Regions from separate parts of the Neobacillus camarae genome, predicted to be linked through region 2. Evidence: riboswitches for the same ligand, from Rfam matches in the RefSeq annotation. Region 2 holds a riboswitch; each other region holds the start of a gene.
What was found. A riboswitch is a leader RNA that binds a small molecule or an ion and turns the genes downstream of it on or off. The one in region 2 is predicted to bind lysine.

Region 1: linked by a shared signal. The riboswitch ahead of ACY8D0_RS00475 (transporter substrate-binding domain-containing protein) and the one ahead of ACY8D0_RS17670 (amino acid permease) in region 2 are both predicted to bind lysine.
Region 3: linked by a shared signal. The riboswitch ahead of ACY8D0_RS21000 (aspartate kinase) and the one ahead of ACY8D0_RS17670 (amino acid permease) in region 2 are both predicted to bind lysine.

The regions. Positions count from the first base shown of each region.
Region 1 is NZ_JBUCKX010000001.1:103,331-107,621, forward strand. Features, by position in the region: gene ACY8D0_RS00455 (phospholipase) at 43-333, shown strand; gene ACY8D0_RS00460 (DUF805 domain-containing protein) at 475-822, shown strand; gene ACY8D0_RS00465 (DUF805 domain-containing protein) at 1,069-1,425, shown strand; gene ACY8D0_RS00470 (MazG nucleotide pyrophosphohydrolase domain-containing protein) at 1,564-1,932, shown strand; lysine riboswitch at 2,131-2,313, shown strand; gene ACY8D0_RS00475 (transporter substrate-binding domain-containing protein) at 2,459-3,301, shown strand; gene ACY8D0_RS00480 (amino acid ABC transporter permease) at 3,690-4,291, shown strand, end outside.
Region 2 is NZ_JBUCKX010000003.1:495,890-500,180, forward strand. Features, by position in the region: partial or broken gene ACY8D0_RS17660 (transposase) at 9-899, opposite strand; gene ACY8D0_RS17665 (YitT family protein) at 1,072-1,884, opposite strand; lysine riboswitch at 2,066-2,255, shown strand; gene ACY8D0_RS17670 (amino acid permease) at 2,492-4,003, shown strand; gene asnS (asparagine--tRNA ligase) at 4,252-4,291, opposite strand, start outside.
Region 3 is NZ_JBUCKX010000003.1:1,130,659-1,134,949, forward strand. Features, by position in the region: gene ACY8D0_RS20990 (succinate dehydrogenase cytochrome b558 subunit) at 1-210, opposite strand, end outside; gene ACY8D0_RS20995 (YslB family protein) at 633-1,088, shown strand; gene ACY8D0_RS21000 (aspartate kinase) at 1,149-2,369, opposite strand; lysine riboswitch at 2,483-2,661, opposite strand; gene uvrC (excinuclease ABC subunit UvrC) at 2,728-4,291, opposite strand, start outside.

The DNA of each region.
Region 1 (4,291 bases), on a different contig from region 2:
TCCATATTTATATATGGGGGACAGTACTAGGAGGTGAAGACAATGACCCGTAGAAAAAAGAACCCGCTGGCGTTTTGTTTTCCGGGATATAACTGGTGCGGACCAGGCTGCAGCGGGCCGGGAAAGCCAGTCAATGATGTGGATACCTGCTGTTATCATCATGATCACTGTATTGGCAGAGGGAGGCCAGCATGTGATTGTGACCGGGAATTTTTGCACTGCCTTAAATCAAAAATCAACCCTTCCACTCAAAAGGGGCGGGATGCCCGCACCATGTACCAGTTCATGAAACTGAAAACAGCTTTTACCTGCCCGCCGCCAAGAAGATTTTAAGCAGGATAACCAAGCCTCAAACATTAAATCATGATTATGGACAGGAACTAAGAATGGGAATCGAAAAAAAGATGGAATGTGTAACGGAGTTAAAGCATCTAATTTTAAAGAAAGACAGTTTTTAGAGAGGGGGAATGAAGGTTGGATTGGTATTTGAAGGTGCTTAAGAATTATACAGGATTTCAAGGAAGAGCCCGCCGCATGGAATATTGGATGTTTGCCCTGATTAATTTCATTATTGCATTGGTTATTGGATTGCTGGAAATGATTATTGGAATTCCGCAAGTTATTTCAACGCTGTATACATTGGCGATTCTTTTGCCTTCTTTGGCCGTGGGAGTTCGCAGGCTGCATGATACAGGCAAAAGCGGCTGGTGGTTATTGATCAGTTTAATTCCTTTCATTGGCGCAATCATTTTAGTGGTGTTTTTCTTCCTAGACAGCAGCCCGAACGATAACCAATATGGGCCTAACCCCAAAAATCCATAATTAGTTCGTAGAATGATAAAGGTGTTCCGGCAGCGGCTGGAACACCTTTTTTTAAAAGAAATCATTGTCCCACATTTTGTCACATGATAAAGTAATCTTAGTATAATTGAAGAATTTTGCAGGAATTAATCAAAATATGTAGAATTCAGAAAGTATCAATTTCCGCAGGAATCCTGTACAAGATAAACAAATGGAAACATGTATGGGAATTGAGTATAAAAAGAATGATTTATTGGGGGAATTAAGGTGGATTGGTATCTCAAGGTAATAAAAAACTACACGGGCTTTTCGGGACGAGCCAGCCGGCAAGAGTATTGGATGTTTACTCTTTTTAATTTCATTTTTGCGGCTGCGATTGGGTTCGTTGAAGGTTTGTTTGACCTTCCGCAATTTCTTTCAGCGCTCTACACATTGGCGGTACTTTTGCCTTCCTTGGCTGTAGGAATCCGTAGATTGCACGATACGGGGAAAAGCGGCTGGTGGCTGTTAATCAGCTTGATTCCACTTGTGGGAGGAATTGTTCTATTAGTCTTCATGTGTCAGGATAGCTACCCGAATGATAATAAATATGGGCCAAACCCAAAAATGGGCTATAAATATTGATATATGTTACGAGGTGTTCCAACATAATTTGGAGCATCTTTTTTTGTATCGAAGCTCCCAATGAACATGAATTCATTTTAATTAAGGAATATAATGGACAGGATATCATGACAAGAAACGAACCCCGAGGTGTACAAAATGCGAGATTTACAAAAGTTCACGGTACAATACCACAAAGATATGAACTGGGAAATAAGTAAGGAAAGCTATAAGGACAGCAAAACCTCTCTTCTGACGAATTACATGCTGCTGACGACTGAGGTGGCCGAGGTGGCCGAAGAGCTGCGCCGGGCTTTTAATCTGACCATTGAACATATGGAAAAGGGCGCAGATGAAGACACTGCGTTTGAATGGGCGAAACAGGCTGTGAAACAGGACATAGGCAAGGAATTTGCGGACTGTTTGGCTTATATCTGTAAGATTGCCAATTTTTTTGAGATTGATTTGGAACAAAGCTTTTATGAGAAGATGGAAGAAGTGAAAAATCGAGTGAATAAAGATAAGTAAACTTTCTTAGTAAAATTTGGTTTTTATTTTCACGGGCCATTTTAGGATAAGCTGAAAAACCCAAGAATACGAAAGGATGTCTAATAGACAGAGGTTTTATCAGACATAATATTGTCAGAATAACGAAATAGTTTAGGTTGACATTCTTAAATTATTATTATATAAATATACTATAATTTAATAAGGCCTCGCTTTTTACAGCGGGGTAGAGGCGCGGTATTTAACAGTCCTTAGTGGAGCCTGAGAAGCAATGAGGCTAAGGAGAAGGAAATGCCGCCGAAGCTTGTAATAGACTCAACTATTACTTGCTGGGTCTGCAGTAAATAACTGCAGGACTGTCTCGATAAACTTCCCGGTTTATTGAGGAGTGCTATCTCGATTGAGAAAAAGAGGGGAATTAAGGACGGCTTATGATTATTTATGGCGACCTGAGTTCATCTCAGGTCGTTTTTATTTTGTCAAAAGTCTAGATTACCATCTGAATCCTAAATAGATAGCAAAAAAAACATTGGGGGAGAGGAAAAAAATGAAAAAAACTTTATCCATTTTTATTGTTATGCTTGTATCCATCGTCATGTTAGCGGCTTGCGGATCCAGTGATTCTTCTGAATCCAAAACGGCCTCAGCAAAAGATGATAACACGTTTAAAGTAGGTATGGAAGCAGGTTATGCGCCATTCAATTGGACGCAAAAAGATAATTCCAACGGCGGTGTCAAAATCGAGGGCACTTCCGAATATGCGGGCGGTTATGACGTGGAAATTGCCAAGAAAATTGCTGATGGATTAGGCAAGAAATTAGTGATTGTGAAAACAGAGTGGGACGGCCTTGTACCTGCGTTAACTTCAGGAAAAATTGACGCGATTATCGCTGGTATGTCCCCGACTGCCGAACGGAAAAAGACCATTGATTTCTCTGACAATTATTATAAATCCAATTTAGTTATGGTGGTTAAAAAGGGCGGAGAATACGAAAATGCCACTGCCATCCAAGATTTTAAAGGTGCAAAAATCACAGCACAATTAAATACCTTCCACTATTCCGTTATCGATCAAATTAAAGGGGTCAGCAAGCAGCCGGCAATGGACAACTTCCCTGCGATGAGGGTGGCTCTGGAGTCAGGTGTGATTGATGGTTACGTTTCAGAGCGTCCGGAAGCGGTCAGTGCTTCCAATGCTAATGACCACTTTGCCATGGTCGAGTTCAAAGAAGGCTTTAAGACTTCCGATGATGATACGGCCATCGCGGTTGGGGTTCAAAAAGGCAGTGAGTACACAAAGCAAATCAACGAAATCCTTTCTGGCATATCCGAGGACGACCGCACCAGCATCATGGATGAAGCCATTAAAAATCAGCCTGCAGCAAAATAACAAGCTGTGTTAGACCGGCTGCATCGAATGCAGTCGGTTTTTATTATGTGTGGTGGAGGAAAATGAGGCTCTCATTGACCCCAGGATTGACTACCGAACTGAGTTAGGTCAACTAAGGAAGGGGCGATAATCAAAGTTTATTGCCGACCGAACAAAGGAAATTTCGGTCAGTTGGGTAGGTAAGCGGGCTTATTAACGACTGAATGAAGAGAATTTTGGTCCGTAGGGTAGGCAATCAAGCTTATTACCTACCGAACTGACTGGACTGGATTGAGCAAGGGAGCCAATAAGGAACGAACACAATATCCTTAATGAACACGCCCTGACCCAATAGAATCAAAATAAACACTATCTAAATATGAAAAACAGCAAATTAGGAGGAGAACTTATGACGTTAGATTGGTTAATGACCATCATACGGGAAAACTGGCCGATGTTTCTTCGCGGCGCTGGACTGACGCTGCTCATCTCGTTAATCGGAACGCTCATCGGCTCGATTATTGGAATGTTGATAGGGGTCATCCGTACCATACCGGTGCCGGAAGCAGGAGCAAAAAAAGGCCTGTTAAAAGTGGTTAATGCAATTTTATCGATTTATATAGAGTTTTTCCGCGGCACTCCGATGATTGTACAGGCCATGGTCATTTATTACGGTTCCGCCCTTGCCTTTGGCTTTGACATGGACCGGATCGCAGCGGCGATTTTCATCGTATCCATTAATACGGGTGCCTATATGTCCGAGATTGTCCGGGGCGGGATTCTTTCCATCGACAAAGGCCAGTTTGAAGCCGCGCATGCAATTGGGATGAATCACTTTCAAACGATGATGAATGTGGTACTGCCCCAGGCCATCCGGAATATTCTGCCGGCAACCGGGAATGAGTTTGTCATCAATATCAAAGACACATCCGTATTGAACGTGATTTCAGTTTCTGAGTTATTTTTCCAAACCAAATCGATTGCGGGAAATAACTTCCGCTATTTTGAATC
Region 2 (4,291 bases):
AAATAACTTTAAGTATTGCCACACACATTTTCCAGCTTGGTTAAGTGGGTGGCAATCTTTTTCATGTTCTGGCAGGCGGCAGTAAGAAGAGCCTGTTCGCTCGCCTTCTTTAATCCCCGTAACCGACAGTAGCGAAGCCCATGCAGCTCTTTTGAGTCTGCGAAGCTTCGCTCAATTTTTTCCTTCCTAAATTTATAAAGCATTTTTCCCGATTTAGATAAGCGATTTAATCTTACCTTTTCTTTGTGCTCCTCCCAAACATGTCGTGTTACGACTTTTACCTTATTTTTTGAACGCGTACATTGGGATAGAAGCGGGCAGTTCACACATTTCTTTGAATCAGACTTGTATTCTCTATAACCCTCACGGGTTGTTGTTTTGTACATTAACATATTCGCGAGTCTCTACTTCGACCTCTTTCTTTGAAAACTTGTTCTTATTTGCGTTTACCTATAAATGAGTAGAATCCGTAAATAAAACACGACCACCAACCATTTTGTGGTTCATTGCCTGTAGAACAATTTCATCAAAAATCTCCTGAAAATTATCTGTATCTTTAAAACGATGTTGGCGATTCCAACTGATTGTTGAATGATGGGGCACTGGGTCATGGAATTTCAAACCTAAGAACCAGCGGTAAGCGATATTCATTTTTATTTCTCTTTCTAATTATCGCTCGGAACGAATGCCGTAAATATATCCTATAAACATCATTTTAAAAAGAATAAGTGGATCAAGGGGCGCCCATTATCATCACTATAATAAGGACGTACTTTTTCTAGAAGAAACGAGAAATTAATATATTTATCAATTAAACGAAGAAGGTGATTGTCAGGAACCATTTCATCTATAGATACAAATTCATATTCGTTTTGAGAGGACTCTTTAGGTTTGAACATTGGGTTTCACCACTTTATTAATAATTTTGTTAATCATATTATAACAAATTAACGCGGTGAACAGTTAAAGTTAATGAACAAAATAAAGGACTGTCGAAGGTTTTTCGACAGCCTGTAACCCCAATAAATTGGGGTTATTTATTTGAGAACTTATTTTTTAATTAACCGAAAATCACGGGCTTGGCCTATGAAAAAGTCCCATCACTTCTATGGTTTCCGTAATATTGACAAATGCCTGGGGATCTACCTCTGCTATGAGATGTTTAACTTCATTCAATTCGTAACGGGAAATGACCGTAAATAAAACGTTGCGTTTATCATTTGAATAGCCGCCAATACCATCCATGATGGTTAACCCTCTATACAGATTACCCAATAAATGCTGTCTCATTTCCTGTCCTTTACCAGTGATAATCATTAAGGTCAGTTTCACATGGTCTGTGTAAATGGCATCTACCACTTTTCCAGTAACAAATATCGATACTAACGTATTCAGCGCTGAATCCCAATTAAACAAAAAGCCACTGATTAAAATGACGATCGCATTCATTGCAGAGAGTAATAAACCAATAGGAAAATCCCTCTTTCTTGAAATAATCATTCCAATAATGTCAAATCCCCCGGTGGAACCTGAACAGCGAAACACAATTCCAACACCCAGACCTGTTAAGGCTCCACCAAATATAGAAGACAGAATCTTGTCGTTCGCAATGGCATGAACGGGAACGAAGTATAAACCGAGCGAGATAATGATAACGGAAAGAATGGAATTCGTAATAAACCTTTTCCCCAGCATTTTATAGCCTATTACCAATAATGGCAAATTCAACAAAAAATTGGCCAGCCCCGTATTGAAAGGGGTAATCATCCCCAATATCATAGACACGCCGCTAAGTCCGCTACTTAAAATCTGGTGAGGAATTAAAAAAAGGTTGAAGCCCACTACAACAATAAGGGAGCCAATGATTAAACCAAGAAGCTGCAATGACTTTTTCCTCCTCCCGACAACTATAAAAAAATAATACAGATTCTCTCTTCATATGTAAATGAAATTATTTTTTAAATATAATAACCTAATTTGGTAAGATTCCACTGTTGACTTTTAAAAGGTATATTTTATACTATATAGGTATATTATTTCAATAAAAAAAATCCTCATCACAAACCGATGAGGTAGAGGTCGCGGTTTTTATTAGTAGATCGGGTGAGATGCAGAGACATCACGGACTCCGGTTGAAAGGAATAACCGCCGAAGTGTGCATTGGTCTCTGAAAGTGCATGCTGGGGCTGTATTCGAACAGGAACAGAACTGTCACGCTTTGTCCTACCGGCAAAGTGTGTTGAGCTATCTTTCGGAAGGTATGATGCGGGTATGAAACCATGCCATCGATATGTTTCGTTGGCATTTTTTATTCCCAACTCCTTCCTAGAAAAGCGCGCAAGCACCCTGGACAGCCCTCCCACTGAGATAAAGGAAACACGAAGAGCGTAGTGCATTCGTGCTTGACTTATCGTAAGGCGGAGAGCGAAGGACACTAGATGCTAGGGCGCTGGAGCTAGACAATACTAAAAGTCAAAAAGGAGTTTCAATCATGAATACAACTAAAAATAATTCATCACCTGGTGTATTAACAGGAAATAGAGAGCAGGATGAATTAAGAAGGAGCTTGAAATCCCGTCACCTGACTATGATTTCACTCGGAGGAACCATCGGTACCGGTCTGTTTCTGGCCAGCGGCGGTGCCATTCATACGGCCGGGCCTGGAGGAGCCATTTTATCTTATCTTGTAATCGGAATCATGGTTTACTTTTTAATGCAGAGTTTAGCAGAAATGGCGGCCTACATGCCGGTTGCCGGAAGTTTCAGCACCTACGCGACCAAGTTTGTCGACCCTGCATTAGGTTTTGCTCTTGGATGGAATTATTGGTATAACTGGGCAATCACCATTGCCGCGGAACTGTCCGCTGTCACCATGATCATGAAATTCTGGTTCCCGGATTCCCCTTCATTGCTATGGAGCAGTATTTTTCTTGTAATAATGTTCCTGCTAAACTATCTATCTGTTAAAGGGTTTGGCGAAGCAGAATATTGGTTCTCGCTTATTAAAGTAGTAACTGTCATTCTGTTTGTCATTGTTGGCCTGCTTATGATTTTTGGAATTTTTGGGGGCCAGACCGTCGGCTTTAAAAATTTCACCATGGGTGATGCCCCATTCCACGGCGGTTTTATGGCTATGTTAGGTATCTTTATGGCTGCAGGCTTTTCTTTCCAAGGAACAGAGCTGTTGGGGGTAGCAGCGGGTGAAACAGATGACCCCAAAAAATCTATTCCCAAAGCAGTAAAATCTGTATTTTGGCGGATTCTATTATTCTATATTTTGGCCATTTTCGTTATTGGACTTTTGATTCCATTTACAAACGGGGACCTATCGAACAACGATGTGTCTGTCAGTCCGTTTACGCTTGTTTTTAAAAAGGCCGGGATTGCATTCGCAGCCTCTGTGATGAATTCTGTCATTTTGACAGCCGTGCTTTCGGCTGGAAACTCAGGGATGTACGCATCCACCCGGATGCTTTGGGATTTAGCACGCCAAGGAAAGGCGCCGAAATTCCTTGGAAAATTAAATAAACGGGGCGTACCTGTCAATGCCTTAATCGCCACCTCCTTGGTGGGCACACTAGCGTTTTTGGCTTCTTTGTTTGGAGACGGCACGGTCTATGTGTGGCTGTTGAATGCCTCGGGTATGTCAGGGTTTATTGCATGGCTCGGAATTGCAATATGCCATTATCGTTTCCGCCGTGCCTACACCGCACAAGGAATGGATATAAATTCGCTGCCTTTTAAGTCAAAATTATTCCCGTTCGGTCCGGTTTTTGCCTTTGTCGTTTGTGGTATTGTCGTGCTGGGGCAAAATTATTCTGCTTTTATGGGAGACCAAATAGATTGGAACGGAGTATTCGTGTCCTACATTGGAATACCACTTTTCCTTATTTTGTGGTTAGGCTATAAATTCATCAATAAAACAAAACTCATTCCGTTAGATCAATGTGATTTACATGTTGATTCCAAGGAAATAGAAGAGGAAAAAGAATACAGTGCATAATCAACAGGCTCCTGAGATACAGGAGCCTGTTTTAAATAGAAGGCTCTGTTAAAGGATATTGTAGATTTTTTTAACTCCGTTGATATCGGAGCAGACAAGCCCGACTCTTGTGAGAGTACGGGCTGGAGAGCCTCCCCGGCAACGCCCGCGCGGGTTCGCTGAGCGTCTTTCTCTGCAAACAACAGCCAAATTTAAAAGGGCAAAATAGAAAAAACAGACTCTAAACTAGAGTCTGTCTCCTTTAACAATTAGAATTCCGCATTTCCAGGTGTCCGCGGGAATGGAATG
Region 3 (4,291 bases), 630 kb from region 2:
ATGAAACAGAAGCGGCAAATAGATTACTACTGTCTCTAGGACAATTTTGAATGGAAGATTCCCCATAAAATTGGCAGCTGTATTGAAAGACTCAGCCCCCTTTGTTGCAAAGTGGTTGACTGTAAGGTGCTGCAAAAGAAAAACTCCGATTGGAATCACTCCGAGCAGTGAATGCAATCTTCGATTAAAAAACTCGCGATTCCCCGCCATTGATTTACCCCCCTTTTAGATTTAAAAACCGATTATTCTCCCTATTAAGTGTTTCTGCATCACTGTGACAATTATGTGACATGTCCATTTTACTCCCATCATTATAGAGCGTCAAGGAAACGGATACATAAAAACAGCCGAAAAAATAAAATTTTTAAAATATATTGATATTATACTAGAAAACGCTTACATTTTAGGGATATTAGAGCATGTTGTTCCTATAACTTGGCTGGCCTGGCATAAAATTACCAACATCTTATGGGTAAAGTTTTTCTATTTTAGGTAAAAATAACGTCAGTCCATAAAATAAGGTATTGTAAAATAGCAAAAACTTCCACTAATATCAGCCGGCTTTTTTGAAAAACGCTACTAAAAATCGGCCAAGATTGTATATAATAGAATCGTAGAAAGAGGGGAAACTCGTGAAGGAAAGCACTGCACTGGAACAATCTGTTCATACTTTAGAAGATACAAGGACCATATCCATTTTCGGTTATGAATTAATCCGAGAAACTCTCTTGCCGGAGATTTTTGGTAAAGACACCCCTGAAATCCTGTATTGGGCCGGCAAACGGCTTGCAAGGAAATACCCATTGGCCGACTTTGAAAGCCTGATTGATTTTTTTGCCAAAGCCTCTTGGGGAACTCTTCAAATCATGAAAGAAACGAAAAATCAGCTGGATATTGAGCTTACGACCCCGTTGCTCGCCCCGCGCGTCAAATCGAAGGCGGAGCACTATTTCCAACTGGAAGCGGGATTCTTGGCCCAGCAAATTGAACTGCAAAAACAAGTAGTGGCTGAAACGTTTGAACATCCTGTAAAAAAATCTAACAGGGTTCTATTCACCGTCAAATGGGATCACAATGATTCTGTCTAACCGCTAAGGTAAAGGAGGATGGCTTAGCCATCCTCCCATTTTTTTATTATGAAGCTTTTTTTATTCCTTGCTTCCTAGTTCAAATGCATCGTGAAGCACTTCGACTGCTTTGAGCATGTTTTTCTCTTCCACAACCGCTGACACCTTGATTTCTGACGTGCTGACCATTTTCACTTGGATGTTGTTCTCAGCCAGAATCTCAAACATTTTAGCCGCAACACCAGGATTGGAAATCATGCCTGATCCGACAATGGATACTTTCGCCAGTTTATTTTCCGCATCCAGCTGTTCGTATCCCAGGACCTCCTTGTTATCTTCGAGTACATTCAATGTTTCCAACCAATCATTGGTATGGATGGAGAAGGAAAGGTTAGCCGTTCCTGCCTCGGTTGTGCTTTGAATGATGATATCAACGTTAATATGATTTTTTGCCAAAGTTGTAAAGATGGTTGATAAACTGGTTAACGAATTGGTCAATCCCAACACGGTTACCTTGGTGATTTCGTCCTCAAATGCGACTCCCCGGACAACTAAATTTTGTTCCATTGTAGCTTCCCCCTCAATTACAGTGCCTTCTTCTTTTTCCATACTTGACCGGACTTCTAGACGGACCTGATAGTTTTTCGCAAATTCAACTGCTCTTGGATGCAATACGCCTGCTCCAAGGTTGGCCAGTTCCAGCATCTCATCATAGGAAACCGATAATAGTTTACGGGCATTCTTTATATAGCGCGGATCGGTTGTAAAAACGCCGGTCACATCGGTATATATATCGCAACGGTCCGCCTTTAGGGCAGCTGCCAGAGCAACAGCCGTCGTATCGGACCCGCCACGGCCCAGCGTGGTAATTTCCCCGTCCTCTGTGACTCCTTGAAATCCTGCCACGATGACAACCTTCCCATTGGAAAGCTGCTGTGCAATGGCGTTGGTGTCAATTCTAGCAATTCTAGCATTGCCATGGACCGGCTCGGTGACGATCCCCGCCTGCCATCCGGTATAAGAAATGGCATCTACCCCTTTTTGGTTCAAAGCAATCGATAGTAATGATATTGTGACCTGCTCTCCAGTCGTCAGAAGCATATCCATTTCCCGCTTGTTTGGCTGCGGTGACAGTTCCTTTGCCATGTTCACCAATTGGTCGGTGGTTTTCCCCATTGCGGAAACCACTACGACTACTTGGTTCCCCTTGTCTATTTCCTCTTTAACACGTCCGGCTACATTGAGAATGCGGTCGATGCTGCCTACGGAGGTTCCTCCAAACTTTTGTACAATTAGCCCCATGTCTTCTCCCTCTTTCGCCTTTCAACTATCTTTATTATTTTCTTCCAAATAAAAAAGCAACGGGAGATTATCCCATTGCTTGTTAAACACGAAGAAAAGTTCATGCATACACAATGAAAGATAGCTCTCCAAGACGGTTGATCCTGACAGTCCCGCATCTCTTAAATGCAAAACCAGCAAAGAAAACAATGAGTTTTCCTTTACTTCGGCGAACATCCCCTTTCAAAGCCCTTCCTCGAAGCTCATCCTTCTCCGGACCTCTACTATTGAAGTTCGCACCTCTACCTTCACTTTAACATGTAAAAGTGATAGTTATTAAATTTTCACTTATTATAGCACAATCGTTTTTTTCTGACAATCAGTCTGTCTGAAGTTTTTTCATTAGGTCCTCAGCCACATTAACCGGAATGCCGATTTCAGTGAAATCTTCCAAACGGGCTTCCTTCATTTTTTTCACTGATCCAAAATGTTTCAGCAATAATTTTTTGCGTTTTTCACCCACACCCGGTATGTCATCCAACATGGATTGGAAGGCGGTTTTTCCGCGGAGCTGCCGGTGGAAAGTGATCGCAAAGCGGTGCACCTCGTCTTGGATCCGCTGGAGCAAATAGAACTCTTGGCTGTTCCTGCCAAGCGGAATGATTTCCAACGGGTCGCCGTACAGAAGCTGCGAAGTTCTGTGCTTTTCATCCTTTGCCAGACCAGCAATCGGTATATCCAAGCCTAACTCATTTTCTAGTACATCTTTGACTGCTTCCACATGGGTTTTCCCGCCATCAATGATAATTAAATCAGGAAGCGGCAAGTCTTCCTTTAAGGCTCTAGAGTACCGCCTTCTAGTTACTTCCCTCATGGACTCGTAATCATCAGGACCTTGTACGGTTTTGATTTTATATTTCCGGTATTCCCGCTTGTTCGGTTTACCATCTGTAAATACGATCATGGCCGAAACAGGGTCAGTACCTTGGATATTTGAGTTATCAAATGCCTCAATCCGGTGCGGAGTATAGATTCCCAGATATTCTCCCAGATTTTCAACTGCTTTAATGGTTCTCTCCTCATCTTTTTCGATTAACGAGAATTTTTCATTCAGTGCAATTTTGGCATTTTTAATCGCCATTTTGACGAGATCTTTTTTCTGTCCCCGCTGCGGCTTTATCACTTTTACTTCTAAAAGCTGCTCGGCCATGCTTTGGTCGACTTCATCCTGAATCAGGATTTCTTTTGGTTTTAGGTGATTGGTCTTTTGATAAAATTGGCCAAGGAACGTAAGCATTTCTTCCTCTGGCTCATTGTAGCTTGGGAACATCGAAACGTCCCTCTCAATCAGCTTGCCTTGACGCACAAAGAAAACCTGCACGCACATCCAGCCTTTGTCCACAGAATAGCCGAACACGTCGCGGTCGGTGAAATCGGTCATGGTGATTTTTTGTTTTTCCATGATGGTTTCAATATGAACGATTTTGTCGCGGTATTCTTTTGCCCGTTCAAAATCCAGTTCATCGGCCGCTGCACTCATTTTTTCGGTTAGCTCTTTTTTAATCTCTTTATAGCCGCCATTTAAAAACTTGGTGATTTCATCGGTCATTTCCTTATAAGTCTGTTCTGCGACTTCATTGACGCAGGGCGCCAGACACTGGCCTAGGTGGTAGTAGAGGCAGACGCGGTCAGGAAGTGTGGAACATTTCCTTAATGGATAAATCCGGTCGAGCAGCTTTTTGGTTTCGTTGGCTGCTCCCACATTCGGATACGGACCGAAGTATTTCCCTTTGTCTTTTTTGACTTTTCTCGTGATGATCAGTTTCGGATGACGTTCTGCCGTCAGTTTAATGAACGGATACGTCTTGTCATCCTTTAGCATGATATTGTATTTAGGGTCGTACTTTTTAATCAGGTTTAGTTCGAGCAGTAATGCTTCAATA